2 regions of the Paraburkholderia suaedae genome follow, and region 2 is predicted to be linked to the other one. Evidence: riboswitches for the same ligand, from Rfam matches in the RefSeq annotation. Region 2 holds a riboswitch; the other holds the start of a gene.

Region 1 (14,196 bases), on a different contig from region 2:
CGCGCGAGATCATGGCGCAACTCGGTATCCGCAAGTTCGACGACCTGATCGGCCGCGCTGAACTGCTGGATACGAAGAAGGGCATCGAGCACTGGAAAGCGAAGGGTCTCGACTTCTCGCGCGTGTTCTATCTGCCGCCAGTGCCGGCCGAGGTGGCGCGCAAGCACGTCGACGTTCAGGACCACGGCCTCGACAAGGCACTCGACCACACGCTGATCGAAAAGGCGAAGGCCGCGATCGAGAAGGGCGAGCACGTCTCGTTCATCCAGCCGGTGCGCAACGTGAATCGCACGGTCGGCGCGATGCTGTCGGGCGTGATCGCCAAGAAGTACGGACACGACGGCCTCGCCGACGACTCGATCCATATCCAGTTGAAAGGCACCGCGGGTCAAAGCTTCGGCGCGTTTCTCGCGAAGGGCGTCACGCTGGACCTGGTCGGCGACGGCAACGACTATGTCGGCAAAGGCCTGTCGGGCGGTCGCATCATCATTCGGCCAACCAACGATTTCCGCGGCAAGTCGGAAGAGAACATTATCTGCGGCAACACGGTGATGTACGGCGCGATCGAAGGCGAATCGTTCTTCCGGGGTGTTGCGGGCGAGCGGTTCTGCGTGCGTAACTCTGGCGCGACGGCGGTTGTCGAGGGCACAGGCGACCACGGGTGCGAATACATGACGGGCGGCACGGTGATCGTGCTTGGCGAAACGGGCCGTAACTTCGCGGCCGGCATGTCGGGCGGCATCGCCTATGTGTTCGATCCGGATGGAATGTTCGCGAGCAAGTGCAACAAGTCGATGGTCGCGCTCGACCCTGTTCTGCAACAGGCCGAACAGGAACGCACGGTCGACAAGGGCCTGTGGCATTGCGCGACGACGGACGAAGCGCTGCTCAAGGGACTCATCGAGCGCCACTTTCAGTTCACCGGTTCTCCGCGTGCCAAAGCGCTGCTCGAGAACTGGGATGCGTCGCGCCGTCAATTCGTGAAGGTGTTCCCGACCGAATACAAGCGCGCGCTCGGCGAGCTGGCTGCGAAGAAGGCGAGCAAGGAAGTGCTCGCCGCTTGACAGGACGCAGCCGGTGCGCTGCGTCACCCGCGCACGTCCACATTTAGCCGTGCCCGCCGCGTCTCGAAGATTCGACGCGCGGCGGGCGTAGATCACCCCACCTGATACAGATAGAGAAGAGAACCACATGGGCAAGGCAACCGGTTTTCTCGAGTTCGAGCGCCTCCACGAGGCGTACGAAGCTCCGCTCACGCGTGTGAAGCACTACAAGGAATTCGTCGCGGCACTGACCGACGACGAAGCCAAGATTCAAGGCGCCCGTTGCATGGACTGCGGCATTCCGTTCTGCAACAACGGCTGCCCGGTGAACAACATCATTCCGGACTTCAACGACCTGGTGTTCCATCAGGATTGGAAGAACGCAATCGAGGTGCTGCATTCCACCAACAACTTCCCGGAGTTCACGGGCCGCATCTGCCCGGCGCCGTGCGAAGCGGCGTGCACACTCGGCATCAACGACGACCCGGTCGGTATCAAGTCGATCGAGCATGCGATCATCGATAAAGCCTGGGCCGAAGGCTGGGTGGCGCCGCTGCCGCCCAAGCACAAGACTGGCAAGAAGGTCGCCGTGGTCGGTTCCGGCCCCGCTGGTTTGGCCGCCGCTCAGCAACTCGCGCGCGCGGGGCACGATGTTACTGTGTTCGAGAAGAACGACCGCATCGGCGGCCTGCTGCGTTACGGCATTCCCGACTTCAAGCTCGAGAAGTGGCTGATCGACCGTCGCATGCGTCAGATGGAAGCCGAAGGTGTGACGTTCCGCGCCAACGTGTTCATCGGCCGCGAAGGCTCCCTGCCGCAGTACATCGGCAACACGGCGAAGGAAACCATCACGCCGGCCGAGCTGAAGGAACAGTTCGACGCGGTGGTGATCGCGGGTGGTTCGGAAACGCCGCGCGATTTGCCGGTGCCGGGCCGGGAACTGGAAGGCATCTACTACGCGATGGAATTCCTGCCCCAGCAGAACAAGGTCAATGCCGGCGACAAAGTCCCGAACCAGTTGCTCGCGAAGGGCAAGCACGTGGTCGTGATCGGCGGCGGCGATACGGGTTCGGACTGCGTGGGCACGTCAAATCGTCATGGCGCGAAGAGCGTCACGCAATTCGAGCTGCTGCCTCAACCGCCGGAAGAAGAAAACAAGCCGCTCGTGTGGCCGTACTGGCCGATCAAGCTGCGCACGTCGTCGTCGCATGACGAAGGCTGCGAGCGCGACTGGTCGGTTGCGACCAAGCGCCTCGAAGGGAAGAACGGCAAGGTCGAGAAGCTGATCGCGGCGCGTGTCGAATGGAAGGACGGCAAGATGCAGGAAGTGCCGAACTCGGAATTCGAAATGAAGGCCGATTTGGTCCTGCTCGCGATGGGCTTCACGCAGCCGGTATCGCCGGTGCTCGAAGCGTTCGGCGTCGACAAGGATGCGCGCGGCAATGTGCGCGCGTCGACCGAAGGTGACAAGGCGTATTACACGTCGGTGGACAAGGTGTTTACCGCGGGCGACATGCGTCGCGGCCAGTCGCTGGTCGTGTGGGCGATCCGCGAAGGCCGTCAGTGCGCACGCTCGGTCGATGCGTTCCTGATGGGTCATTCGGAACTGCCGCGCTAAAACGTCTTGGGCCGGTTGCCTCGTTGATTTCGCTATGGGTTGGCGTGACGCAGGGAAACCGGTCGCTGCTTGCGGGAAGAAGTGGAGACGACAATGTGCCGCAAGTCGGTGCGTGAGCGCCATGTGAAGGCGGTGAAAAACAAAGCCGGGCCACCCGAGAGGGCGGACCCGGCTTTTTAACGTCCGCCGCAGTGCGGATTGCGAATGACAGGAGCGCTGTTAGTCCGATACCGCGTCAACGTCAGCCCGTCGAGATCCATCTCCGGCTCCCGCTGCGCGATCAAATCCGAGACCACTCGCCCCGAGCCCACCGACATCGCCCAACCCGTCGAGCCGTGCCCGACGTTGAGCCACACATTGGCGACGCCCGAGGGACCAGGCAGCGGTGCGCCATCAGGTGTCATCGGATGGCTGCCGACCTGGAAATGCGCCAACCTGCGATTGGCCCCCGCGCTGATAATCAGCACGACAGGCGCCGGGCGGGCGCTGTCGAGTGGCGGATATTCGTCATGCTGACGCTCAGGCCGCGACCGCTTCGCCAGAGCGTTCGACCTCGAGCGTCTCGTCGTGGAACGCCGCCAGCGATTCGCGATGTGCGACGCTGACAATGGCCGCCCGCGGCAGCCGCTCCATGAACAGACGATACAGACGCGCTTCGTTTTCCGCATCCAGCGCGCTGGTGGCTTCGTCGAGGAACAGATAGTCGGGCTTGTGCAACAGTACACGGGCAGCGGCCAGCCGCTGCTGTTCACCTGGCGACAGCATGCGCGTCCAGTGCCCCGATTCCTGCAAGCGGTCGGCGTAATCCGACAGGTGGCAGACGACGAGCGCTTCGCGGCACTCCTCGTCGCTGTAGGTGTCGGCTGCCGACGGATAGGCGAGCGCGGCTTTGAGCGTGCCGATCGGCATGTAGCTGACCTGCGGGATGAACATCATGCGTGCGTTGACCGGCGCGTCGATCGAGCCGTCACCGAACGGCCACAACCCGGCGAGCGCACGCATCAGCGTGCTCTTGCCCGAGCCCGACGGACCACGCACCAGCCAGCGCGAGCCCGGCTGAATCGCGATATCGCGGATACGGGATAGCCGATCGCCGTTCGGCAGCGCGAGTGTGAGGCCGCCGGTGGACAGCTGATTGGAGTCGACCAAATGCAGATTGATGCCGCCGTGCTCGGTGGCAGGCGAGACCGATTCCTTCAGACGCGGCGCATGCACGACGCGGCGGAATTCGCGCAACCGGTTCACGGTTGCGCGCCATTCGACGAGGCTCGCATAACTGTTGATGAACCAGGAAAACGAATCGCTGACCGTGCCGAACGCACTCGAGATCTGCATCAGCACACCGAACGTGAACGCGCCGGCGAAGTAGCGGGGCGCGGCGACGACCAGCGGAAAGATGATCGCGATCTGCCCATAGAAGCTCAGCACGAAGGTGAGCCGCTTGGTGTACTTCATCACCTGCCACCAGTTGTCGCGGATGCGGCTGAACAGCGAGTGGGCGTTCGTCTTCTCGGTTTCCATGCCGTTGTAGAAGGCGATCTGCTCGGCGTTCTCCCGAAGACGGATCAGGCCGAAACGGAAATCCGCCTCGACCTTCTGCGCCTGGTAGTTGATCGGCACGAGCGGATGGCCGACCTTCTGGATGACAAGCGAACCGACCACGGCGTACAGTGCCGCGGCCCACACCATGTATCCGGGAATCTGCAGCGGCATGCCGCCGAGCGAGAGGGTCAGCGCGCCGGCCAGCGACCACAGGATCGTGATGAACGACACCAGCGTGACGACCGTGGAAAGCAGATCCAGTGTCAGCGACAGCGTCGTAGTGGCGAACGATTGCAGGTCGTCGCTGATCCGCTGATCGGGGTTGTCGGTCAGCCGGTCGCGTTCGATCCGGTAGAAGGCGCTGTCGTGCAGCCACTCGTTCAGGTAGCGCGTGGTCAGCCACTGGCGCCAGCGGAAGCCGAGCATCTGGCGCAGATAACGCCCGTACACCGCGAGGATGATGAAGCCGAACGCGAGTCCCGAGAACACCATCAGCAGGTGCGGGAAATCGCGCACGTTCTTGGTTTGCAGCGCGTTGTAGAAGTCGGCGCTCCAGCGGTTCAGGCGCACGTTGATCCACACGACGAGCAGGTTCATCACGATGATCGCGATGAGCAGACCCCACGCTACTTTGCGCTCTTCGGAGACCCAATAAGGTTTGATCAGGCTCCAGGCGGAGACTTTGTCGTCGACCGGCAGCGCGGGGCTGGCAGAGGTGTTTGGTGTCATGAGCGTCCTGATGAAGTGCTGGCCCGAAGTGATGGTCTGAAGCGTTGGCCCATCTGGCGTGCCCCGGGCGGGCCGGTCCGCGTCGGACTGTCCCGCCCAAAGCTCCCCCATATTCGGCCGTCGTGCGACGGGATGCGGTACTTACCGGACGTCGCATTTCGCCAAACGCGCGTCCGGGCGAGCGCCTGATTCTGGCGGCACCCCCTTAAGCGGACATTAATTTTCGCTTAAACGCGTGCCGTCGATGCTGCCGCTGAGTGGGTGTGAACACGCTAGCCGTCCAATCGCACTCTGTTACGGCATCCGATCCTGGCATTGTGCCAGAGCGGCCGAGGCCGCTCACATCAGCGCGCACAAACGAGGTGTCGGAGCAAGCTCAGGCCGAGTCGACGAGCGCCTGGTTTGCGGCCGCCGCGGCTTTTATGGTCTAATGGTCTGCGACGAAACAGGGGTGCTTCGCCCACAGGCGGCGTGATGTTCACGCCGCGGCGGCGAGGCTGAGAGACACCCTTTGCACCCGATCCGGGTAATACCGGCGCGGGAAGTTTCCGGAAGCAGTCAGTCTTCCATTCCCCGCCGGGCGGCGTCCGTACATCGGTACGCGCGCATCGTCCGGCCGGCTTCACCCGCCGGTTTCGTCCTGGGTACGTGCGCTTTTGGCCGTACGGAAAGGATTCGATGACCGCCTATTCTTCAGACATGTGTTCCACCTCGCGCCGCGGCGCCGTTCGCGCATCGCGCGGCAACATTGCTTGCCGTCGCCGGTCGGACTGGGAGTGCGCGCGATGAACCACCCGGCACACCCCGACTTCGCGGTTCTCGGCGGCGGCCTCTGCGGCCGCCTCGTCGCCTGGCGGCTCGCCACGCAAGGACATCGCGTGGCGCTTTACGAGCGCGGCGACGCGGCGGGGTCGCAGGCCGCCGCGTGGGTCGCCGCGGCGATGCTGGCGCCGCTGGCCGAAGCCGCCAGCGCCGAATTGTTGATCACAAGGCTCGGCGCGAGTTCGCTCGAAAGCTGGCCGCAAGTGCTGGCCGAATTGCCGGAGCCGGTGTTCTTCCAACGCAATGGCACGCTGGTCGTCTGGCATCACGCCGACCGCACCGAGGCGCCGCTGTTCGAGCGCCGCGTGCGCTCTAACGCGCCGGCCGAACTCCTCGATGGCGGTTTCGTGACGCTGGCAGGCGCGCAACTCGGCGCCGCCGAGCCCGCGCTGGCGGGCCGCTTCAGTCAGGGATGGCTTCTGCCGCGCGAAGGCCAACTGGATAACCGCCAGGTGCTGTCCGCGCTCGCCGCGGGTCTTGCGCAGCGCGGTGCCGAAACCCATTGGAATACACCCGTCGACGACCACGCGCTGCCGCCCGCGCGCGTCATCATCGACTGCCGGGGCTTGGGCGCGAAGCCCGTGCTGCCCACGCTGCGGGGAATTCGCGGCGAAGTCGCGCGCGTGCATGCGCCCGGCATCAACCTGACGCGCCCGGTGCGGCTGCTCCATCCGCGCTATCCGCTCTATATCGCGCCGAAGCAGAACGACGTTTACGTGATCGGTGCCACCGAAGTCGAAGGCGAGGACATGTCGCCGGTCAGCGTGCGCTCGGCGCTCGAACTGTTGAGCGCTGCGTTTTCCGTGCATCCGGGCTTCGGCGAGGCGCGCATTCTCGAACTGAATTCGCAGTGCCGCCCCACCTTTCCCGACCACCGTCCCGCGCTCCTCTGGGATGGCGCACGGACGCTGCGCGTGAACGGTCTATACCGGCACGGCTACATGATCGTGCCCGAGGTCGCTGACGAAGCCGTGCGCTTCGCGTCGGCGCTGCTCGACGGCCGCATCGGCGACGCCGACGCGTTTGCCGACTGGCGCCGCGATGCGCGCTGGAGCGAACTTTTCCAACTGGACTGCACGGCAACCGGCGCGAGCTTCGCGCGCCGGGCCGCTGTTCGCCATTGACTGAACCGTGTTTGAACACCATGGACATTCATATCAACCAGAAGCCGTTGTCGTTGCCCGAAGGCGCGACCGTCGCCGATGCGCTCGCCGCTTACGGCGCGCGGCCACCGTTCGCGGTGGCGCTCAACGGCGATTTCGTCGCGCGCACCCAGCATGCGGCGCGCGCGCTGCGGCCGGGCGACCGGCTCGATGTCGTGCAACCCGTGGCCGGCGGCTGAGCGCCGCCCGCCCCGTATTGCCGGAGACCAGGATGATGCAGATGACTTCCCCCCGAACCGCCGACGTGCTCACGCTGTACGGCCACACTTTCGCAAGCCGCTTGCTGCTTGGCACCTCGCGCTATCCATCGCTGCAGTCGCTGTCCGATTCGATCGACGCGGCGCGGCCCGGCATGGTGACCGTCGCACTGCGCCGGCAGATGAACCAGGGCGGCGCGGAAGCCGGCTTCTTCGATTTGCTCAAGCGCCACGGCGTGCCGCTGCTGCCGAACACGGCGGGTTGCCTGAGCGTTGGCGAGGCCGTGACCACCGCGCACATGGCGCGCGAAATCTTCGAGACAGACTGGATCAAGCTCGAACTGATCGGCGACGACTACACGCTGCAGCCCGACCCTATCGGCCTGATCGAAGCAGCCGCGCGGCTCGTCAAGGACGGCTTCAAGGTGCTGCCGTATTGCACCGAAGATCTGGTCATCGGTCGCCGGCTGCTGGACGCGGGCTGCGAAGCGTTGATGCCGTGGGGCGCGCCGATCGGTACGGGCAAGGGCGTCATCAATCCGTATGGGCTGCGCGTGCTGCGCGAGCGGCTGCCCGACGTGCCGCTCATCGTCGACGCCGGGCTTGGCGTGCCCTCGCACGCGGCGCAGGTGATGGAGTGGGGCTTTGACGGCGTGTTGCTGAACACCGCGGTGTCGCAGGCGACGCGTCCGGACGCAATGGCGCGCGCGTTCGCGCTGGGTGTCGAAGCGGGCCGCGCGGCCTATCTGGCCGGGCCGATGGCCGAGCGCGAAAGCGCGCACGCGAGCACGCCGGTAGTCGGCATGCCGTTCTGGCATCAGGATGGGAGCGTCGCATGACACAGACTTTGACGTTGAAGGATCGCGACCTGTTCTGGCCGCCCGCTGACGAGCTCACCGAAGCCGCCGAGCGTATCCGCGCGCGCCTCGGCGACTGGCCGCCGACGCACGCGCCGTGGCGCATCTGCCTGAGCGCGCCGGACCAGCCCAACGGCGGCGACCTGATCCTGGTCGCCGACGCGCAGCAGCACGGCGAGCAGGTCGCGCGCTGGCTGGTGCAGGGCGCCGGCGTGATCGAGGCGGCCGAGAACAAGGTCACGTTGCATCTGGGCGGCGAGAAATACCGTCTCGAAGGCCACTTGGCGGAAGACTGGATCGCCGCGCTGGCCGCTTTCCTCGACTGCGGCTTCGATCCGCACGATGCGCTGGTGCTGGCGCTGGCATGGCGCGACGGCGACGAAACCCGCGCCGACGACCCGTTCCCGGCCGATCTCGCGCGCTTTCCGCGTGTCGCTGGCTTGCCCACCGCGCCGGCGCAGGCGTTCGCACGCTGTCCTGAGCGGCTCGGTCTCTATCCGGTGCTGCCGAGCGCGCAGTGGGTCGAACGGGTCGTGGGCTTTGGGGTGAAGACAGTGCAACTGCGCCGTAAGTCGGCCGAACCTGCCGACGAACTGAAGCGCGAGATCGCGCGCTGCGTAGCCGCCGGTCGCGCGCACGACGCCCAGGTGTTCATCAACGACCACTGGCGGGCCGCGCTCGAGGCCGGGGCATACGGCGTGCATCTCGGCCAGGAAGACGTGCATACCGCCGACTTGTCGGCGCTGGCCTCAGCTAGCGTGCGGCTCGGTCTGTCAACGCATGGTTTCTACGAGATTCTGAAGGCGCTGCATTTCCGGCCTAGCTACATTGCACTGGGCGCCGTGTTCCCGACCACGACCAAGGTCATGCCGACCGCTCCCCAAGGTCTCAAGCGTCTGGCCCGCTACGTGCGATTGCTCGACGGCGTCGTGCCGCTGGTGGCGATCGGCGGCATCGACCTGCAAGTGCTGCCCGACGTGCTGGCTACCGGCGTCGGCTGCGCTGCGGTGGTGCGCGCCGTGACCGAAGCTGCCGATCCGGCCGCCGCCGTTTCTGCGCTGCAGCAAGGGTTTGGGCGATAATGGTCAGGCAACGTTAAGGGACAGGGCGGCTCACGGCAACTTTTGCATGATGGCCCTATAATTCGGCCTTCCGTGTAAAAGGACTGTCTGTTCGTGTCTTCCTCTCCCGAGACCCTACTCGAGCTGCGCGACGTCGACTTCGGTTACGGCGACCGGCTCGTCCTGTCGAACCTCAATCTGCGCTTCAAGCGCGGCCGGGTCGTCGCGGTCATGGGCGGCTCGGGTTGCGGCAAAACCACGGTGCTGCGTCTGATCGGCGGGTTGGTGCGCGCGCAGCGCGGCGAGGTTCTTTTCCAAGGTCAGGACGTTGGCCGGCAGACCCGCGACGGGCTTTACGCACTGCGCCGCAAGATGGGCATGCTGTTCCAGTTCGGGGCGCTGTTTACAGACATGTCGGTGTTCGAAAACGTCGCGTTCGCGCTGCGCGAGCACACCGACCTGCCGGAAGAATTGCTGCGCGACCTCGTGCTGATGAAACTCAACGCGGTCGGTTTGCGCGGCGCCCGCGACCTCATGCCGTCCGAGATCTCGGGCGGCATGGCGCGGCGTGTGGCGCTCGCCCGCGCAATCGCCCTCGACCCCGAGCTGATGATGTACGACGAGCCGTTTGCTGGCCTCGATCCCATTTCGCTCGGCATCACGGCGAACCTCATTCGCGCATTGAATCAGGCGCTCGGCGCGACCTCCATCCTTGTTACGCACGACGTGCCGGAATCGTTCGCTATTGCGGATTACGTGTACTTTCTCGCCAATGGCGGGCTGCATGCCGAGGGCACGCCGGCCGAACTGCGCGCGTCGAGCGATCCGACCGTGCGGCAATTTATCGACGGCGCGCCGGACGGGCCGTTCAAATTCCACTACCCGAGCAATGCGCCGCTGGCGGCGGATTTCGGCATCGGCGGAGAGCCGTCATGATCAGTCTGATCGGTCGCTCGGTGATCGACGGGCTCGGCTCGGCCGGCTACGCCACGCGCTTTTTCTTCAGGTTGCTGCTCGAGTTTTTCCCAATGCTCCGCCGTCCGCGCCTTGTGACGAAGCAGATCCACTTCCTGGGTAACTATTCGCTGGTGATCATCGCCGTCTCGGGGCTGTTCGTCGGCTTCGTGCTGGGCTTGCAGGGTTATTACACGCTGAACCGCTACGGCTCCGAACAGGCGCTCGGGCTGCTGGTCGCGCTGTCGCTCGTGCGCGAACTCGGACCGGTGGTCACGGCGCTGCTGTTTGCCGGCCGGGCCGGTACGTCCCTGACGGCCGAGATCGGCCTGATGAAGGCCGGCGAGCAACTCACCGCCATGGAAATGATGGCCGTCGATCCGGTCAAGGTCGTCGTCGCGCCCCGCCTGTGGGCCGGCATTATCGCGATGCCCGTGCTCGCGGCGATTTTCAGCGCGGTGGGCGTGCTGGGCGGCTACGTGGTGGGCGTGCTGCTGATCGGCGTCGATGCCGGCGCGTTCTGGTCGCAGATGCAAGGCGGCGTCGATGTGTGGCGCGACGTCGGCGCCGGGGTCGTGAAGAGCGTGGTGTTCGGCCTCGCAGTGACCTTCGTCGCGTTGTTTCAGGGCTACGAAGCCAAGCCGACGCCGGAAGGCGTGTCGCGGGCAACGACCAGGACCGTCGTCTACGCGTCGCTGGCGGTGCTCGGCCTCGATTTTCTGCTGACCGCATTGATGTTCAGCTAACACTGCACTGCAGATTTGCCACCGGCGCCTCGGCGCGGCGCGCGCCGCGCCGCAAAGGCAGACGGCGTGGCGGATTCACTTTGGGATGACGATGAAAAAGACTGCTCTCGACTTCTGGGTCGGCCTGTTCGTGGTGTTGGGTTTCGTGGCGCTGCTCTTTCTCGCGCTGAAGGCCGGCAACATGAGCTCGTTGTCTTTCCAGGCAACCTATCCGGTCAAGCTCAAATTCGACAATATCGGCGGACTCAAGGCGCGCGCGCCCGTGAAGAGCGCGGGCGTGACGGTCGGCCGGGTCGCGTCGATCGGCTTCGACAGCAACGCATATCAGGCGCTGGTCACGATCGATATCGACAGGCAGTATCAGTTTCCGAAGGATACGTCGGCCAAGATCCTCACCTCGGGCCTGCTCGGCGAGCAGTACATCGGACTGGAACCCGGTGGCGACACGGAAACGCTGAAGGCCGGCGATACGATCGCGATGACCCAATCGGCGATCGTGCTGGAAAACCTGATTGGCCAATTCCTCTATAGCAAGGCCGCGGATTCGGGGGCCTCGAAGCCCGCTGCGTCCGCACCCGCGCCGGCGGCACCGGCACCGGGTTTGCCCGCCTCTGGCGCCGCGGGCCAATAAGGAGAATAAGGATGCACAGTTCGAGCATCGGGGTCCCACGCCCCTTCCAGCTAGGCAAGGTGGCGGTGGCGGCGGCGCTGCTGGCCGGCTGCACCACCGTGCAGACGCCGACCAAGGGCGACCCCTTCGAAGGCTTCAACCGCACGGTCTTCACGGTCAACGACAAGATCGATCAATACGCGCTGAAGCCGGTTGCCAAAGGCTATGTGTTCGTCACTCCGCAGCCGGTGCGCGACAGCGTGACGAACTTCTTCTCGAACATCGGCGACGTCTACATTGCGGCGAACAACCTGCTGCAGTTGAAGATCACCGACGGCGTGCAGGACATCATGCGGATCGTGATCAACACCGTGTTCGGCGTGGGCGGGCTGTTCGACGTCGCCACCCTCGCCAAGCTGCCGAAGCACGACAATGACCTCGGGCTGACGCTAGGCCACTACGGCGTGCCGTCAGGGCCTTATCTGGTGCTGCCGTTGTTCGGACCGAGCACGGTGCGCGACGCAGTCGGCTCGCTCGGCAACTACTATGTGAACCCGTTGAGCTACATCGATCCGCCGGGTCTGAGCTGGGCGCTGTACGGCCTGAACATAGTCAACGTGCGCGCGAACCTGCTCGGTGCGAGCGATGTGCTGGAAGGCGCCGCGCTCGACAAATACTCGTTCGTGCGCAACGCCTATCTGCAACGCCGCCAGTATCTGTTGTCGGATGGCCGGCGTTCGGCGGCGCTGCCGAATTATGATCAGGAAGCACCGTTGCCCAACTACGACGTCGACTCCGGCGCGGCCGCAGCGCCGGCCGGCGCTGTCACCGGCACGGCGGGTGCCGCGGGCACGCAGGGTGATGCTGCCAAGGCGGCCGGGGCCTCCGGCACTGCTCCTGCAACGCCGCCGCAGGCTGCGTCGGCCGCCGCCCCGGAAGCTGCATCCGGCGCCAGCGAAACGGCGCCGACGGATCTGAACGGCGGTCCGGCTACAACGCAGATTCCGGCAGGCGAGCTGGTGCCCCCCGCGCGTTTCAATTTTCCGTCTTTGAAATTGCATTGAGCGTGACGCCGTAACAGATCGATACGACTCTGGCAGTTTGCGCATGGATGCCGTCGAACTCACGTGTTAAGGTCCGCTCAAACGCTTGCACTATCTTTGAGGCTAGGTTCGATATGAAAAAATTTTTCCTGATTCCGCTGTTCGCCGCGTTGTTCTCGTTTGCCAGCGTGGGTGCATCGGCGCAAACCGTCGACACCAGTGCGCCGGACGCCATGGTCAAGACCATCACCCAGCAGGTGATCGACGCGATCCACGCCGATAAATCCATTCAGCAAGGCGACATCGCGCACATCACCCGTCTGGTCAACGAAAAGATCTTGCCGTACACGGATTTCCGCCGGACGACGCAACTGGCGATGGGCCGCAACTGGCGCACCGCCACGCCCGAGCAGCAGAACGAGGTGGTCGAGCAGTTCAAGATGCTGCTGATTCGCACGTACTCTGGCGCGCTCGCGCAGGTGCGGGACCAGCAGATCCAGTACAAGCCGTTCCGCATGAATCCCGACGACACCGACGCCGTCGTGCGCTCGGTCGTGCTGAACAACGGCTCGCCGATCGAACTCGACTACCGTTTGTACAAGACGCCGCAAGGCTGGCGTGTGTATGACATCAACGTGCTCGGCGCATGGCTGATTCAGGCCTATCAGCAGCAGTTCAACGAGCAGATCCAGCAAAAGGGCGTGGACGGACTGATCCAGTTCCTCACGCAGCGTAACCAGCAACTCGCCGCGGGCAAACAGTCGTGAGCGAAGTGCTGACTCCGGTCGCCCACCGTTTCGAAAGCGGCGCGACACTCACCCATGCGAGCGCGACAGCCGCGCTCGCGGCGGGTTTGCAACGCATCGCGGCGGGCGCGGACGGCGTGGACTGCTCACCGCTCGTGCAATTCGACTCGTCTGCGCTAGCCGTGCTGCTCGCGTGGAAGCGTGCCGCCCACGCTCGCGGCGTCGGGCTCGCAATTTCCAATCTGCCGCCTGACCTCGCCAGCCTCGCGCAAGCCTACGGCGTCGATACTCTTCTGTCGGCGCGACACTGACGCCGCACCGATCAGGTAAGCGCGTCGCTCCCAAGCACCCGGCCCCGGCCGGGGCATCCGCTTTTTGCCCTATAATCAAACGTTTTTTGCGGCGGCTAAGCCGCCCCAATTTCGTTCCTTTCCAGCATTTGCGCGCCTTTTACGGGCTCCTCCAGGCGCCGTGACGCACGCGGCCCACAGTCATGTCAGCCATAGAAATTCGTAACGTCAAGAAGCGCTACAAGGACTTGCAGGCGCTCAAGGGCGTCAGCCTCACGGTCGAAGAAGGCGAGTTCTTCGGACTGCTCGGTCCGAACGGCGCGGGCAAGACCACGCTCATCAGCATTCTCGCGGGCCTCGCTCGCGCCGATGAAGGCAGCATCGCGGTGCGCGGCCACGACGTCGTGGACGACTTCCGCAATGCGCGCCGGGCGCTCGGCGTAGTGCCGCAAGAACTCGTGTTCGATCCGTTCTTCACCGTGCGCGAAACCTTGCGCATCCAGTCCGGCTACTACGGGCTGCGCAACAACGACGCGTGGATCGACGAGATCATGGCCAATCTCGACCTGACCGACAAAGCCGACGCCAACATGCGCGCGCTATCGGGCGGCATGAAGCGCCGCGTGCTCGTTGCGCAAGCGCTGGTGCACCGGCCGCCGGTGATCGTGCTCGACGAGCCGACCGCGGGCGTCGACGTCGAGCTGCGTCAAACGCTGTGGAAGTTCATCTCGCGCCTGAATCGCGAAGGCCACACCATCGTGCTGACCACGCACTA
Region 2 (14,196 bases):
AGGCGGCGAAACGTCGTTGTCCACGCTGCAGAAGGTGCAGGCGCAGGCCCCGTCGAATAACAGTTCGGTGGCGGTGGTGCCGCCCGTCAACGGCATGCACATCCAGCGCGACGGCACCGAAAGCTGGCTCGTGATCGACGACAAGGCGCCCCAGGCGGCATGGGCGCCGATCCGCCGCTTCTGGCAGGAGCAGGGCTTCCTGCTGGTGGTCGACCAGCGCGACAAAGGCGTGATGGAAACCGACTGGAACGAATCGCACCCGCAAATCAACGACGGCTTGATCCGCAATACGCTGTCCAAGGCGATGGGCACCAGCTATGTCACGGCCGAGCGCAACAAGTACCGCACGCGTCTCGAACCGGCGCCGAACGGCGGCACTTACGTGTTCATCAGCCAGAAGGGCATGCGCGAAGCGCTCACCGGCACGAACAACGATTCGAGCAAGTGGGAGCCGAAGGCGAACGACCCGGGCCTCGAGCAGGAATATCTGAAACGGCTGATGGCGGCGCTCGCGCTCGCGGATTCGCGCAGCAAGTCGGGCGGCATCCAAACGGCCGAACTGTCGCCGGCCGGCGCGCAAACGGCGCCGAACGAGGCGAGTGCGAATGCAAATGCAAATGCGAAGTCGGCGGCTGTGGCCACGGCCGCGCAGAACGTGTCGCTGTCGGCCCAGCAGCCGACGCCGGACGCGGACTCAGCGAACGGGGGGGCGCCGTTCTCGTCGACCGAACTCACGCTCGGCGAGCCGTATGACCGGGCCTGGCTCCGGGTGGGCCTCGCGCTCGATCGCAGCAACTTCACGGTCGACGACCGCGACCTGAGCCGCGGCCTGTACTTCGTGCGCTACGTCGATCCGAAGGATATGTCGTCGGCTCAACAGGGATTCTGGAGCCAGGTATTTCATGGCAAGAAGGAAAAGGTCGCCAGGCAGTATCGCGTGAACGTGCGCGCCTTGACGCCGGATCAGACGCGGGTGGCCGTGGTCGACGACAAGGGCGCGATCGACGACAGCCCGCAGGCGAGGCAGATCATGAGTCTGATGGTCGAACAGTTGCACTGAGCGACGCGTTAGCAGGTCGTGTGGTTGTTGGAAGAACCGCCCGTGGAAGATCCCGGGCGGTTTTTTTTGGGCTGTGGCTTGCTAGGTTTGCGCTGCGCACGGCGCGCGGCGTGTAGCTCTGTAGCATGGGCCGACCGTTTGGCGTGCACTTTAGCGCAGTCCGGGCTTTTGGCGAGCGGAACCGAATGTGGGTCGGCCGAAGCGAGCCCAAATGCCGTCCACTCTTCCCGGGCAAGCCGGAAACGACCCACGCGGCGCAGGAACGGGACTGCTATAAGCGAAGCGCATCCAGCCCGCGCTGGACGGCTTCGCGCCAAACCGTTTCAAGTGTCGGCCCGCCGCGTGCCGATCCAGGGCAGCCGCTTGATCGCGCCGGTCGCGAGCGCGGTGCCGACCAGGATCACCCCGCAGCCTTCGAGCATGCCTGGCGACACGCCTTCGTTGAGAAACAGTGCGCCCCACAGAATGCCGAAAATGGGAATCACGAACGTCACCGTGATAGCCCGTGCCGGACCGGCTACGGCAATCAGGTGAAAGAACAGCATATACGCCACCCCGGTGCATGCGACGCCGAGCGCCACCACCGCGCCCCATGCGTGCAGCGAGACAGGCGCGGCCGGCCAATAGATCACGGCGAGCGGCAGCAGCACGATGGTCGCGCCGGTCATGGTGCCGGCGGCGACGGTCAGCGCATCGACGCCGGTCAGGTGACGCTTGGTGTAATTGGCGGCGATGCCGTACAGCAGCGTCGCGCCGAGCGCGGCGCCCGCTGCGAGCGCGGTGGTGAGCGGCGTCGCAGCCGAGCCGTTGGGCGCGGCGATCTGGTCCCACACCAGCATCAGCACGCCGAGAAAGCCGATGACCAGACCGAGCGTGCGCAGTGCGCTCAGACGGTCGCGCAGCCACATGAAGCCGACCAGCGCACCCCACAGCGGCGTGCTCGCGTTGATCACCGAAGTGACGCCGGCGGACAACGTCAGTTCGGCGTACGCGAACAGGCAGAAGGGGGCCGCCGAATTGAGAATGCCGACCACCAGCAACGGCCAAGCGCCCGTGCGCAGCAGCGCCGCCGATTGCCGCAGCGGCCGCCGGGTGATCAGCACGGCCAGCAGAAAGATCGCGCCGATGCCGACCCGCAGCGCCATGAGCGGGGCGACGCCGAAGTCGGTCACGCCGACGCGAATGAACAGAAACGATGCGCCCCAGAGCGCGGCGAGAACTAGCAGTTGCAACAGGTTTTGAGGTTTCATCGAAAGGGCGCCGCGCGCGGTTGAGTCGGGACGCCTGCGCAATCGTAGCAGCGCGGTCGCTGGAAACGTTTCAGATTGGGATGAAACGGCAAGATCCGGGAACGTGGCGTCCGGTGCTTGTGATCGTAAGCGTTGGCGGGCCACAAGCAAAACGAGCAATTCTCACGCTGATGTGAGAAAAATTGCCGCGTTCGGGACTGGGTGACGCGAAGGGATGCCGTCAGAGGCCGAGCACGGCTTTAAAGCATGAATCGTTCAGCGCGCCGGGGCGGTTCCGGCTGCTACGCACCTCGCCCGGACGTCGCACAAACGACACGGGCGGTTCGGCAAACCTCGCTCGCCGAACCGCCCGTGATCGTGCACGCAGATTCAACCGGAGCCAGCTCCGCACTGTACCGGGCGAGTCTGCCCGCATTGCAGCGCGCAAGCTGGAAAGTCTGCAACCCGCAGCCCGCCAAGCCCAGGCCTTTATCGTCTCAATGCGGAATCATCCACTGCAGGAAGTTTTGCTGCGCCCAGACCAGCAACCCGAGCAGCACCGTCAACAGAATCGAGTGCTTGAAGGTTTTCGCGAACACGACGCCTTCCTTGCCTTTGAGTTCGGTGGTCGCAACGCCCGTCGAAATGTTTTGCGGCGAGATCATCTTGCCCATCACGCCGCCCGACGAGTTGGTCGCCGCCATCAGCACCGGATTGAGATTGAGCTGGTTGGCCGCCACCACCTGCAGGTTGCCGAACAGTGCGTTGCCCGACGTATCGCTGCCGGACAGGAACACCGCCGTCCAGCCGAGGAACGCCGACACCAGCGGAAACAACGGTCCGACCGAGGCCACGCCCAGGCCCAGCGTATAGGTAAGCCCAGAGTAGTTCATCAGATAAGCGAGGCCGACGATGGTCGCCACCGTCAGGATCGCGATGCGCGTCTGCACCCAGGTATCGGCGATCGCCTTGCCGAATTCGCGCGCACTCAGCCGGACCACCAACGCGGTGATGAGCGCCGCCACCAGGATCGCCGTGCCGGTGGCGAGCGGCTGAAAGTCCCACACTGCACCGTAGGGCGTGTTGTACAGCGTGATGAACACGGCCTTGTCGAGCCCGGGCCACGGGACCTTCACGTCGCCGATCGTGAAGACCTTCGCGATGGTCCAGATGATCACCACCACCGACACGATCAGCCACGGGTACCAGCCCTGGCCGCCGCCAATCTTGCCACGCACCTCGCCGACGCGGTCGACGTTGACCGCGAACGCCGGATCGGCGGCCGGCTTCCACACGCGAAGGAACGCGATCGTGACCAGCAGCGACACCAGCGACGACAGCACGTCGGTCAGACTGTAGTTCACGTAGTTCGACGCGACGAATTGGGTCAGCGCGAAGCTCGCGCCCGACACCAGCAGCACCGGCCACACCCGCAGCATGTTGCGAAAGCCCGCATACACGCCGATCACGTAAAAAGGCAGAAAGAACGCGAAGAACGGCAACTGGCGGCCGACCATTTTGGCGAGCACGTCCGACGGCAGATGGGTGACCGCGCCGAGCACGGTGATCGGCACGCCGAGCGCGCCGAATGCGACCGGTGCCGTGTTGAAGATCAGCGTGAAGGTGAGCGCCTCCAGCGTCGGAAAGCCGAGCATGATCAGCAGCGAGCTGGTGATCGCGACCGGTGTGCCGAAGCCAGAAATCCCTTCGAGCAGCGCGCCGAACGAAAAGCCGACCACCACCAGCACGATGCGCCGGTCGTTGGGCAGATTGTCGATCATCCACATGCGGAAGGCCGCGAAGCGGCCGGAACGTTGCGCGATGTTGTAAAGCAGAATCGCGGTGAACACGATCCACATCACTGGCCAGCACGCAAATACGGCGCCCGCGAATACCGAGTTGAACGCGAGCCCGGCGGGAAACTGCCACACTAGGATCGCCACCAGCAGCCCGACGACCAGACCCGCAAGCGACGCCTGCCACGCCGGTCGCCGCGCCCAGCCGAGCAGAACCAGCACGACGATGATGGGCAGCGCGGCGACCAGAAAGGAAGGGAAAAGTGAATTGCCGACCGGGGTCAGTAGTTGATGAAACATCGCGTCTCCTTGGCTTTTTGTTTGCATCGACGCACGCGGTGGATGACGGGCGCGTCTCAGGGGCAGGACGGATGAGCGTCGACGGAACGTGGGGGACCGGCGACGCTTATTTAAACGGGCGCTGATCAAGCTTTCCAAGCATAGAGGCCCCGGCGGGCGCGTCAAGCAGGGAAACTACGGGAGCGGGCCGAGGCGGTATGGATGCCGGCAGCCCGAAGCGACGCGATGCGCGTGCGGCGGCGCATTGGGTGGGCGCGCGCCGCGCCGTGACGCAGAGCGGTGAAGTGGCAAGGCGGCGGAGCTTCAATGCCCGTGGTGATGTCCCCAGCCGCCGCCCCAATGGCCGCTGATGCCGATCGCGATCGACGGTCCGTAGAAGGCGGGATAACCGTAATAGGCCGGGTAGACCGGTGGCGGATAGTAGACGGGATACGGCGGCGCCACATAAACGGGCGGCGGCGCTGCTACCGCGTACGATGGGCTTTGCTGTTGCCCTTGCCCTTGCGCGTCAGCCTGCTGCTGTTGCGCCGCGGATGGATCGTTCGCCTCGGCCCCGTTCTGCTGAACAGCCGTCGCGGGGACCGTGGCGTAGTAGGGGGAATAATAGTAGCCGGACGGATAATAACCGTACGGGTAATAGCAGCCGCAGAGCGTCAGCGCGCACAGGGCGCCGCCGAGCGCAACACCGGTTTTGGACAGCCGTGCAAAACCGTGCGGCGCAGACTGGCTCGTCGCGCGAGAAGGGTTGATGACGCGGGGCTTCATGACGCGCTCCTGGTTGCAACGACGCCGCTCGCCGCGACGTATCTTTCAGCTTACGCCACCGCACCGGGAACCCGCTTGCAAAACGGTAACGGCGTATTTCACGCCTGGTTCGACGCGTCTTCGGACCGCTTGTTGACCGACTCGAGGAGGACTTTTTCGACTCGCGACAAGCGCCGTCGCGGCGGTGTTCATGCATCCCGCGGCATCGCCGGGGCGCGGGTGGAACCGTCGGCTGACCCGCACGCGCGCCGCGCGAGCGGGACTTGCGCCGGTCCGCGCCGCTCGCTCGCGTGGTTCCCGCGCGACACTGCGCTCACGTGCTACTTGCCCAGCTGATTACCGATGATGCCGCCAGCCGCCGCACCGCCGACCGTCGACAGCGCATTGCCGCCGATCGCCGCGCCCGCGGCGCCGCCCAGGCCTGCCCCGATCGCGGTATCGCGTGTGCGCGGGCTCATGCCGTCACATGCCGACAGACCCGCGACAAGAGCAACGATGGTTGCTAGCGTACCGATTTGACGGATCGTTTTCATGATGGTGACTCCGGCTGGTGTAATTGGAAGTGATCATCGCCATGCGACAAAACCCCGAGACAGGACGCTGTCCATGCCTTGATCCTAGCCGTGTGTGCTGTAACCAGATGTGTGAGCTTGTCAGCGGACCCGGGGATTCGTAATCAATCGTTTCCCAACGCTTAGCATCGAACGTGCCTGCTAGTGCAAACGAAAAAGCCCGCCAGTGGCGGGCTTGCGGGCGGCGATGCGAGTTTGTGGCGGATCGGATGGCGTAAAAGTGATAGCCCTGCGCGAACCGCGCCTTACTGCCGCTGATAAATCTCCGCCCCCTTCTTCATGAACTCGATCGACTTCACTTCCATGCCTTTCTTTAGCGCTTCGTCGTCGGTGACCCCTTGTTGCGCAGCGAATTCGCGCACGTCCTGGGTGATTTTCATCGAGCAGAAGTGCGGGCCGCACATCGAGCAGAAATGCGCGACCTTCGCCGAATCCTTCGGCAGGGTTTCGTCGTGGAATTCGCGCGCCTTGTCCGGGTCGAGGCCGAGATTGAACTGATCTTCCCAGCGGAATTCGAAGCGCGCCTTGGACAGCGCATTGTCGCGCACCTGCGCACCCGGATGGCCCTTGGCCAGATCGGCGGCGTGGGCGGCGAGCTTGTACGTGATGATGCCGGTCTTGACGTCGTCCTTGTTCGGCAAGCCCAAGTGCTCTTTGGGCGTCACATAGCAGAGCATCGCCGTGCCGAACCAGCCGATCATCGCCGCGCCGATGCCCGAGGTGATGTGGTCGTAGCCCGGTGCGATGTCGGTGGTGAGCGGTCCGAGCGTGTAGAACGGCGCCTCGTCGCACCATTCCAGCTGCAGATCCATGTTCTCCTTGATCAACTGCATCGGCACGTGGCCGGGGCCTTCGATCATGGTCTGCACGTCGTGCTTCCACGCGATCTGCGTGAGTTCGCCGAGCGTCTTGAGCTCGCCGAGCTGCGCTTCGTCGTTGGCGTCGTAGATGGAGCCGGGGCGCAGGCCGTCGCCGAGCGAAAACGCCACGTCGTACGCCTTCATGATTTCGCAGATGTCTTCGAAATGCTCGTACAGGAAGCTTTCCTTGTGATGCGCGAGACACCACTTGGCCATGATCGAGCCACCGCGCGACACAATGCCGGTCATGCGGCTGGCCGTGAGCGGCACGTATTGCAGACGCACGCCCGCGTGGATCGTGAAGTAGTCGACGCCCTGTTCGGCCTGCTCGATCAGCGTGTCGCGGAAGATTTCCCACGTCAGGTCCTCGGCTTTGCCGTTGACCTTTTCGAGCGCCTGATAGATCGGCACCGTGCCGATCGGCACCGGGCTGTTGCGGATGATCCATTCGCGCGTTTCGTGGATGTGCTTGCCCGTCGACAGGTCCATCACCGTGTCGCCGCCCCAGCGGATCGCCCAGGTCATCTTGTCGACTTCCTCGCCGATCGACGACGTCACCGCCGAGTTGCCGATGTTCGCATTCACCTTCACGAGGAAGTTGCGGCCGATGATCATCGGTTCGCTTTCCGGGTGATTGATATTGTTCGGAATGATCGCGCGGCCGCGCGCCACTTCCTCGCGCACGAATTCCGGCGTGATTTCGGTGAGCCCGTTCGGACCGAACGCGCTCGCGCCGAATGCCTGGCCCGGATGCTGGCGGCCCATCATCGCGGCGAGCTTTGCGCCGTTCGGGCCGCTCGTCCTGAGCGTCTCCAGGTATTCAGCGCGGCGCTGGTTCTCGCGAATCGCGATGTACTCCATTTCCGGCGTGATGATGCCTTGCCGTGCGTAGTGCATCTGCGACACGTTCTTGCCAGCGATCGCGCGGCGCGGCGTGCGGTGCAGGCCCTGGAAGCGCAGCTCGGCGGTCGCCGGGTCGGCGGCGCGCTCGCGGCTGAAGTCGCTCGACAGGCCCGTCAGCGCCTCGGTGTCGCCGCGCTCTTCGATCCACGCCTGGCGCAACGCCGGCAGACCGGCGCGGATGTCGATTTTCGCGTCGGGATCGGAGTAGGGGCCCGACGTATCGTAGACATAGACCGGCGGGTTCTTTTCGCCGCCGAAGCTATCCGGCGTGTCGGCCTGCGAGATCTCTCGCATCGGCACGCGGATGTCGGGGCGCGAGCCGGTAACCCAGACCTTGCGCGAATTCGGCAGCGGCGCGACGGCGGCTTCATCGACGTGGGCGTCGGCGGAAATGAATTTCGGATTGGCGTTCATCGTATCTCCTGTGTCGGCCGGAGTTCGCGCTTTAGCGCGTGACTCCGGTCCCATGCAAAGCAATGCGGGGCCGCTAAGCAGGAGACGAGAAGGAAGTAGTCGGAGATCGCGAGAGGTGAGGCAATGGGGCTGGAGCGCGAAATCCGTACGCTTCCCTGCGCTGGCATTATCCAGATCAGGTTCAAAGGGTATTTCTCACCCACGTGGCACGGACCTCGAACCCCCATGCGACGCAGGACCCCCGCGTTAGCAGCGCACACGATACACCGCCGGCCCGCTGCTTGGCAACCCGTCGGGATCAGTCGAACGAGACATCGGGCGGGTTTGAATGGCCTATGCTAGTCGTAACAGGTGTGGCAACGGCGTTTTCGGGCGCGCGATTGCGATGGGCTGCGCGCGCGGTTGCACGCGCGCTGGCAGGAGCGGTTGCACGAGGTGTTGCACGCACGCAGCTGTCCACCGGTTGCACGGCCCCGCGCGCCGGTTTTGCCTCGCCCGAGCGGGTCGCATCGCGTCGGTCATAGCGAGAAGTCGTCGGCGGCTTCCGGCTGATACAGGATTTTGTCTACCTTCAATACTTTCTGCGTGCCGCTCGGCGGTGTAAAGCGGATGCGCTCGCCGCGCTTCGCGCCGAGCAATGCGAGACCCGCGGGCGAGAACACGTTCAGCCGGCCGTGTGAGAAGTCGGCATTGGGCGGATAGACCACGGTCCAGGTCATCTGCTCGCCGCTCGCTTCGTCGATCAGCGTGGCTTGGGAATTCATCGTCACGACGCTCGCGGGGATCTCGCGCGAATCGACGATCACCGCGCGCTCGAGGACGTCGTCGAGCATGTCCTGGAGCTTCGCGTCGGCGCCGGGCGCGGCTGCATGCTTTTCCAGACGTGCGACGTCGAGCTCGGTCAGGTAACAGGTTTTGGTCTTTTTCACCACGGGTACTCCAAATCGATCTGCATGGAAGGAATTTGCGTGCGGATGAGATCGGCCCGGAGCCCGACGACGCGGCCAGGGCTTGGGAGCAGGCAGCGTTAGATCGGGCGCCGGGCGGCGTGAAGCGGGAGCGTTCGTGACCGCCTGCCGGCCACGTGCGCCGCGCAGTCCACGCGCGCGCAACCGGCTGCGCGGCGAGGGCGCAAACGGGTGGGAGCACGGGAAGTCGGAATGCGCATCGAGGTAGCCGCCAGGGTCGGGAGAATAGGTGTGAGGTATAGGGCGTTGCCCGCAGGCTTGCTGTCTGGCGAACGCAAGAATGATGTTAGCACGCGCTCGCCAGAGCCTTTTGGTTGGCGATGGACCGGTTCCACGTTGCGACGTCCCGTGACGTTCCGCACGGTGCGGTTCGCCGGTCTCGGCCGGCGGCCTGGGCGCTGCTGCGGATGCGCATTACCTGGTCCGCCTCGATGGCGCAGGGCTGTCGCCATCGACGAAGTATGGCGGCACGATGCGCGCGTGAGCGTCGCCGTGAGTCAGGAAAGTGTTCGCCGCGCGTCGGTCGAGCGTCGGAAAAAAAATCCGCATTGGGCTGTCATAAGGCGCCGAGTGGCTCGACCAACGTGCAGATCCTCATCGGAGCACGTCATGCGAACCGCGCTTGCCCACCGAAATCTTCGGCGTTCCGTCCGCGCCTTCACGGTCGTGATTGCATTGGGCGCCTGCTTGGCCAGCGGACTCGCGAGCGCGGCCGGCGCCGTTTGCAGTGCGCGCAGCCCCGCTCATCGCGTGGCGCTGGTGGAGCTTTATAGCAGCGAAGGCTGCAGTAGCTGTCCGCCTGCCGATCACTGGCTCAGTCAGTGGAAAGACAGCGGCGCGGCGCAAGGCATCGTGCCGTTGGCGCTGCACGTGGACTACTGGAACAGCCTGGGCTGGACCGACCGTTTTTCGGAGCATCGCTTCACGGAACGCCAGCAGACGCTGACCGGTCTCGCCGGCGGCCACACCGTGTACACGCCGGAAATTTTCGTCGCCGGCCGCGAGCTGCGCGACTGGTCCCGGCCGGAGAGTTTTCAGAGTCGCGTAGGCAAGCTCGTCGCCGAACGGGCGCAGGCAAATGTCGTGCTGCAACTGACGCCGCAGGCGAAGGGGGCGTTCGACGTCGATGCGCAATTCGCGAGCACCCCCGGGCAGGATGCGCGCTCGTTGAACGGCTATCTCGCGGTGTATGAGAACTCGCTCACGTCGCATGTCGGCGGGGGCGAAAACGGCGGTGTGACGCTGCACCACGAGCGGGTCGTGCGACAGTGGCTCGGGCCGGTGCCGCTCGTTGGCGGCAGTGCGCGGATTCGCCGCGTTTTGCGCGTCGACGAAGCTGCAGCGGATGCTGATCCCAACACCAAGGCCGACACCAAATCCGACACCACGGCCTACCCACCGGCCTCCCGCTTCGGCGTGGTGGCCTTCGTTGAAAACGACGCGACCGGCGACGTGCTGCAAGTGGCCGAACTGGCCGCATGCGAGTGAGTGCAAACGTCGCGCCTATCCGCTGCGCTCACCTCAGGAGATCGCAACATGTCAACCCCTCACGCCCTTCACGACAGCGCGCCGCCGGCCGCGGCGAAGCCGCGCCTCATTCATCCACTATGGTTGCGTATCACGCATTGGCTCAACGCGCTCGCCGCCATCGTCATGATGCTGTCGGGCTGGCGCATCTACGACGCCTCGCCGATCTTTCCCGCATTCCATTTTGCGCCGTCCCTCACGCTCGGCGGCTGGCTCGGCGGCGCGCTGCAATGGCACTTCGCCGCGATGTGGCTGCTGGTTTTCAACGGCCTGCTGTACCTCGCGCTCAATCTGGCGAGCGGTCGCTTCGTGCGCAAGTTCCTGCCGCTCTCGCCGCGCGCCGTGCTGCGCGATTTCATTGCCGCGTTGACCGGCAAGCTCTCGCACGCCGATCTGCGCGAATACAACGCGGTGCAGCGATTGGCCTACCTGTTCGCGATCTTCGATCTGATCGTGCTGGTGCTCTCCGGCCTCGCGATCTGGAAGTCGGTGCAATTTCCGCTGCTACGCGAACTGATGGGCGGCTACGACAACGCGCGCGTCGTCCACTTTGCCGCGATGTCGCTGCTCGCCGCGTTTCTCGTGGTGCATCTGGCGATGGTGGCGCTCGTGCCGCGCTCGCTGCTGGCGATGCTGCGCGGACGATGAACCCCGCCCGCGCGAACCTTACGGACAACGAATCATGAATAAGCTCATTGGACAACCCCGGCAGCCAGGCCAGCCCCGGCTCGACCGCGAATCGATCCTGATCGACGCCCGGCGCGAACTCGCCATGCCGTCGCGGCGGCTGTTCGGCAAGCGGCTGCTGACGCTCGGCGGCCTCTCGATGCTGACCGGCTGCTCGCTGACCGACGATGAATCCGTGAACCGGTTTCTGACCGCCGTGTCGCGTCTGAACGACCGCGCGCAAGCCGCGCTGTTCGATCCGAAGCAACTGGCGCCGACCTACACCGAAGCGGAGCTCACCCGGCCGTTTCCGTTCAATGCGTACTACGACCTCGATCAGGTGCCGCAGGTGGACGGTTCCGACTACAAGCTGACCGTAAGCGGCCTCGTCACCGGACAGCGCAGCTGGACCCTGCCGGAGTTGTACGCGCTGCCGCATGCCGAGCAGATCACGCGGCACATCTGCGTGGAAGGGTGGAGCGCGATCGGCCGCTGGGGCGGCACGCCGTTCGGCGATTTTCTGCGGCGCGTCGGCGCGGACACCAGCGCGAAGTACGTCGGCTTCAAATGCGCGGACGATTACTACGAGAGCATTGACATGCCGACCGCGCTGCATCCGCAAACGCTCCTCACGTTCTCGTACGACGGCGAGCGGCTGCCCGCGAAATACGGCTTCCCGATGAAACTGCGCATGCCGACCAAGCTCGGTTACAAGAATCCCAAGCATATCGTCGAGATGTTCGTCACCAACACGTTTCCTGGCGGCTATTGGGTCGACCAGGGCTACAACTGGTTCGGAGGCTCCTGACGCGCGGGTCGGCGCATGGGCGAGGCGCTCATGTCGCCTGCGCCCGATCCCACGCGGCAGCGGCTTCGGAAATACGCCGGCGCGAGCCGGTTCTGATTCATCCACAACTCACGGAGTCATCCCATGAAAAAATTCGCAATCGCCACAGTGGCCGTCGCTTTGTTGACCAGCGGCGGCGCCGCGTTCGCGCAGGCAAGTGGCGCGATGTCCCACGATTCGATGTCGAAAGATTCGATGTCCAAAGACAGCATGTCGAAGGACACAATGAAAAAGGACACGATGAAGCACGACAAGATGAAAAAGGGCAACGATGCGATGGGCATGAAGCATGAAGCTTCGGGGGCGATGTCCAACTAAGCCCCACCAGCCGTGCCGGCCGCATGCGGTGATTGACGTCGGCCGGGCGTCGAGCGCAAGCCGGGGACGCGTCCCCGGCTTTTCTGTTGCAAGAAGCCAAAAGTTACGATTCTTGCGCGCGACGCGGTGGGCGCTTACTGCATAATGCGATGCGCGCCCAAGCCCGGGCGCGTGTTCGCCGTGGCCGGATTGCAGCCGGATGCCGCGGCGTCACGGCTCCCCTGGCCATCTATCGTTTTTCCGTTCCACCCACATGTCCGCCAGCCTCGCCCGTCAGACCGCATCGCCGATGCGGTGTCCGCCGTCCCGCCACAAAGTGTTCTGCGGGGGCGCCACCCGTCGAGCGGCCGCCGCGGGCTGAACGCATGTCGCTGCAACGCTCAAGCCGTCTTTCGCGCGCTTTTCCGAATGGTTTGCCGATCCGCCTGCCGCGCTCGCGCAACGGCCGGATCGCGCTCGCGCTCGCCGTCGTCTATCTCGTGTGGGGCTCGACCTATCTGGCCGTGCACGTCGCGCTCGGCTCGTTTCCACCATTGCTGATGTCCGGGCTGCGCAACCTCTTTGCCGGCATCGGGCTGTTCGTGTTCGCGGTGCGCCGCAAGCCGGCCTGGCCGAGCGCCGCCGAGATTGCGAATGCCGGGCTGGTCGGCACGATGCTGGTCGGATTGTCGAGCGGCATGCTGGCTTACGGGATGCGCACCGTCGGCACCGGCACTGCGGCCGTGATGGTCGCGACCGTGCCGCTGTTCGCAACCGTGATCGCGGCCGTCGCGGGGCGCAGGATTGGCGGCGGCGAGTGGTTCGCGGTCGGCCTCGGCCTCGTCGGCATCGCGATCCTGAGTCACGGCGATAGCGCGCCGGACTCGGCGGGCGGCAGTCTCGCGATTCTCTGCGGCGCGCTGTTCTGGGCGGGCGGCGCGCATCTGGCCGGGCGTCTGAAGCTACCGTCGGACCTGTTTCTCTCCACTGCGCTGCAGATCGGGCTGGGCGGCGCGACATCGACACTGGTCGCGTGGATCTCGGGCGAACGCATGCTCGAAGTGCATGTGCTGCCGGTGCTCGCGTTCGTCTACCTGATGCTGATCGGGACGATGGCGGCCTACGTCGCCTATGGTTTCCTGATCCGTCACACGAGTCCCATCATTGCGAGCAGTTGCATGTATGTGAATCCGGTCGTCGCCGTGGGCTTGGGGGCGCTGCTGTTAGGCGAGCCGGTGACGCGCTCGACGGTGATCGCGACCATTGTGATTCTGGTGAGCGTGGGCTTGTCTTTCTGGTTCGATTACAGGAAGAAGGGCCTTGCTTGAGTTTCGGTCGACGCGGGCTAGTCAGGCATCACTCCCTCGGGGCTGACCCGCGCGGCCCACAGGCGGCATACGCACTTGATATCAGCCGAAACAGGTGTTGAACATCCTCACATGGCCGCTTCATGCACCGGCGCAATTTGCATGTTTCATCCCACGCAAGTCAGGTAAGACTTGCAAGCAGGTTGTAGGGAACGGACATGCGCAAGGCGATGCCTGGGGAGCGAGGCCACAGCGCCGAAGAAAAATTCTAAACACCTTAAATTCTTGCTCGGTAAGCCATTTGTCTGTCTCAGAAAGCCAGATCGAATATATCGGCACAATTATTGCTCCGTGCCGAACGTCCGTCGACGTTCGACCGCGCCGCTGAGAAAAAACAGCGTTCAACGAGGCGTGGTTTGCGGCAGGGACAGGGAGGGGCGACCACTTCGCGCAGCGCCGCCCGGCACCGTACCAACGATCGCGAACACGGTGCCGGACGGCGGCAAGCCCGCAGGGACGCTCGCAATTCAATGGGTGAAGAGCCCGAACATTGATAAGGTGAACGAATGAAAATGATCCGAACCATGGCGGCCGCGGTTGCGGTCGCATCCGTGCTGAGCGCGTGCGGTGGCGGCGCCGACGACATAGGCAAGGTACTCGGCCTGACCAACCCTCAAATCCACTT

The links. A riboswitch is a leader RNA that binds a small molecule or an ion and turns the genes downstream of it on or off. The one in region 2 is predicted to bind thiamine pyrophosphate.
Region 1: it holds a riboswitch for thiamine pyrophosphate, as region 2 does, so the genes downstream of both, ABQJ48_RS23975 (FAD-dependent oxidoreductase) here and thiC (phosphomethylpyrimidine synthase ThiC) in region 2, are expected to answer to the same signal.

The regions. Positions count from the first base shown of each region.
Region 1 is NZ_JBFOAH010000019.1:86,493-100,688, reverse strand. Features, by position in the region: gene ABQJ48_RS23995 (glutamate synthase-related protein) at 1-1,064, shown strand, start outside; gene ABQJ48_RS23990 (glutamate synthase subunit beta) at 1,192-2,661, shown strand; partial or broken gene ABQJ48_RS23985 (FAD-dependent oxidoreductase) at 2,838-3,092, opposite strand; gene ABQJ48_RS23980 (ABC transporter ATP-binding protein/permease) at 3,181-4,932, opposite strand; TPP riboswitch at 5,370-5,493, shown strand; gene ABQJ48_RS23975 (FAD-dependent oxidoreductase) at 5,718-6,878, shown strand; gene thiS (sulfur carrier protein ThiS) at 6,899-7,096, shown strand; gene ABQJ48_RS23965 (thiazole synthase) at 7,138-7,953, shown strand; gene thiE (thiamine phosphate synthase) at 7,950-9,053, shown strand; gene ABQJ48_RS23955 (ABC transporter ATP-binding protein) at 9,147-9,968, shown strand; gene mlaE (lipid asymmetry maintenance ABC transporter permease subunit MlaE) at 9,965-10,732, shown strand; gene mlaD (outer membrane lipid asymmetry maintenance protein MlaD) at 10,824-11,363, shown strand; gene ABQJ48_RS23940 (MlaA family lipoprotein) at 11,375-12,406, shown strand; gene ABQJ48_RS23935 (MlaC/ttg2D family ABC transporter substrate-binding protein) at 12,520-13,152, shown strand; gene ABQJ48_RS23930 (STAS domain-containing protein) at 13,149-13,442, shown strand; gene ABQJ48_RS23925 (ABC transporter ATP-binding protein) at 13,625-14,196, shown strand, end outside.
Region 2 is NZ_JBFOAH010000001.1:41,095-55,290, forward strand. Features, by position in the region: gene bamC (outer membrane protein assembly factor BamC) at 1-1,060, shown strand, start outside; gene ABQJ48_RS00160 (DMT family transporter) at 1,384-2,310, opposite strand; gene ABQJ48_RS00165 (L-lactate permease) at 2,787-4,385, opposite strand; gene ABQJ48_RS00170 (hypothetical protein) at 4,689-5,150, opposite strand; gene ABQJ48_RS00175 (glycine zipper 2TM domain-containing protein) at 5,471-5,683, opposite strand; gene thiC (phosphomethylpyrimidine synthase ThiC) at 5,968-7,899, opposite strand; TPP riboswitch at 8,034-8,152, opposite strand; gene ABQJ48_RS00185 (GreA/GreB family elongation factor) at 8,418-8,828, opposite strand; gene ABQJ48_RS00190 (DUF1223 domain-containing protein) at 9,477-10,355, shown strand; gene ABQJ48_RS00195 (cytochrome b/b6 domain-containing protein) at 10,404-11,042, shown strand; gene ABQJ48_RS00200 (molybdopterin-dependent oxidoreductase) at 11,077-11,868, shown strand; gene ABQJ48_RS00205 (pentapeptide MXKDX repeat protein) at 11,992-12,225, shown strand; gene ABQJ48_RS00210 (EamA family transporter) at 12,591-13,532, shown strand; gene ABQJ48_RS00215 (DUF4397 domain-containing protein) at 14,078-14,196, shown strand, end outside.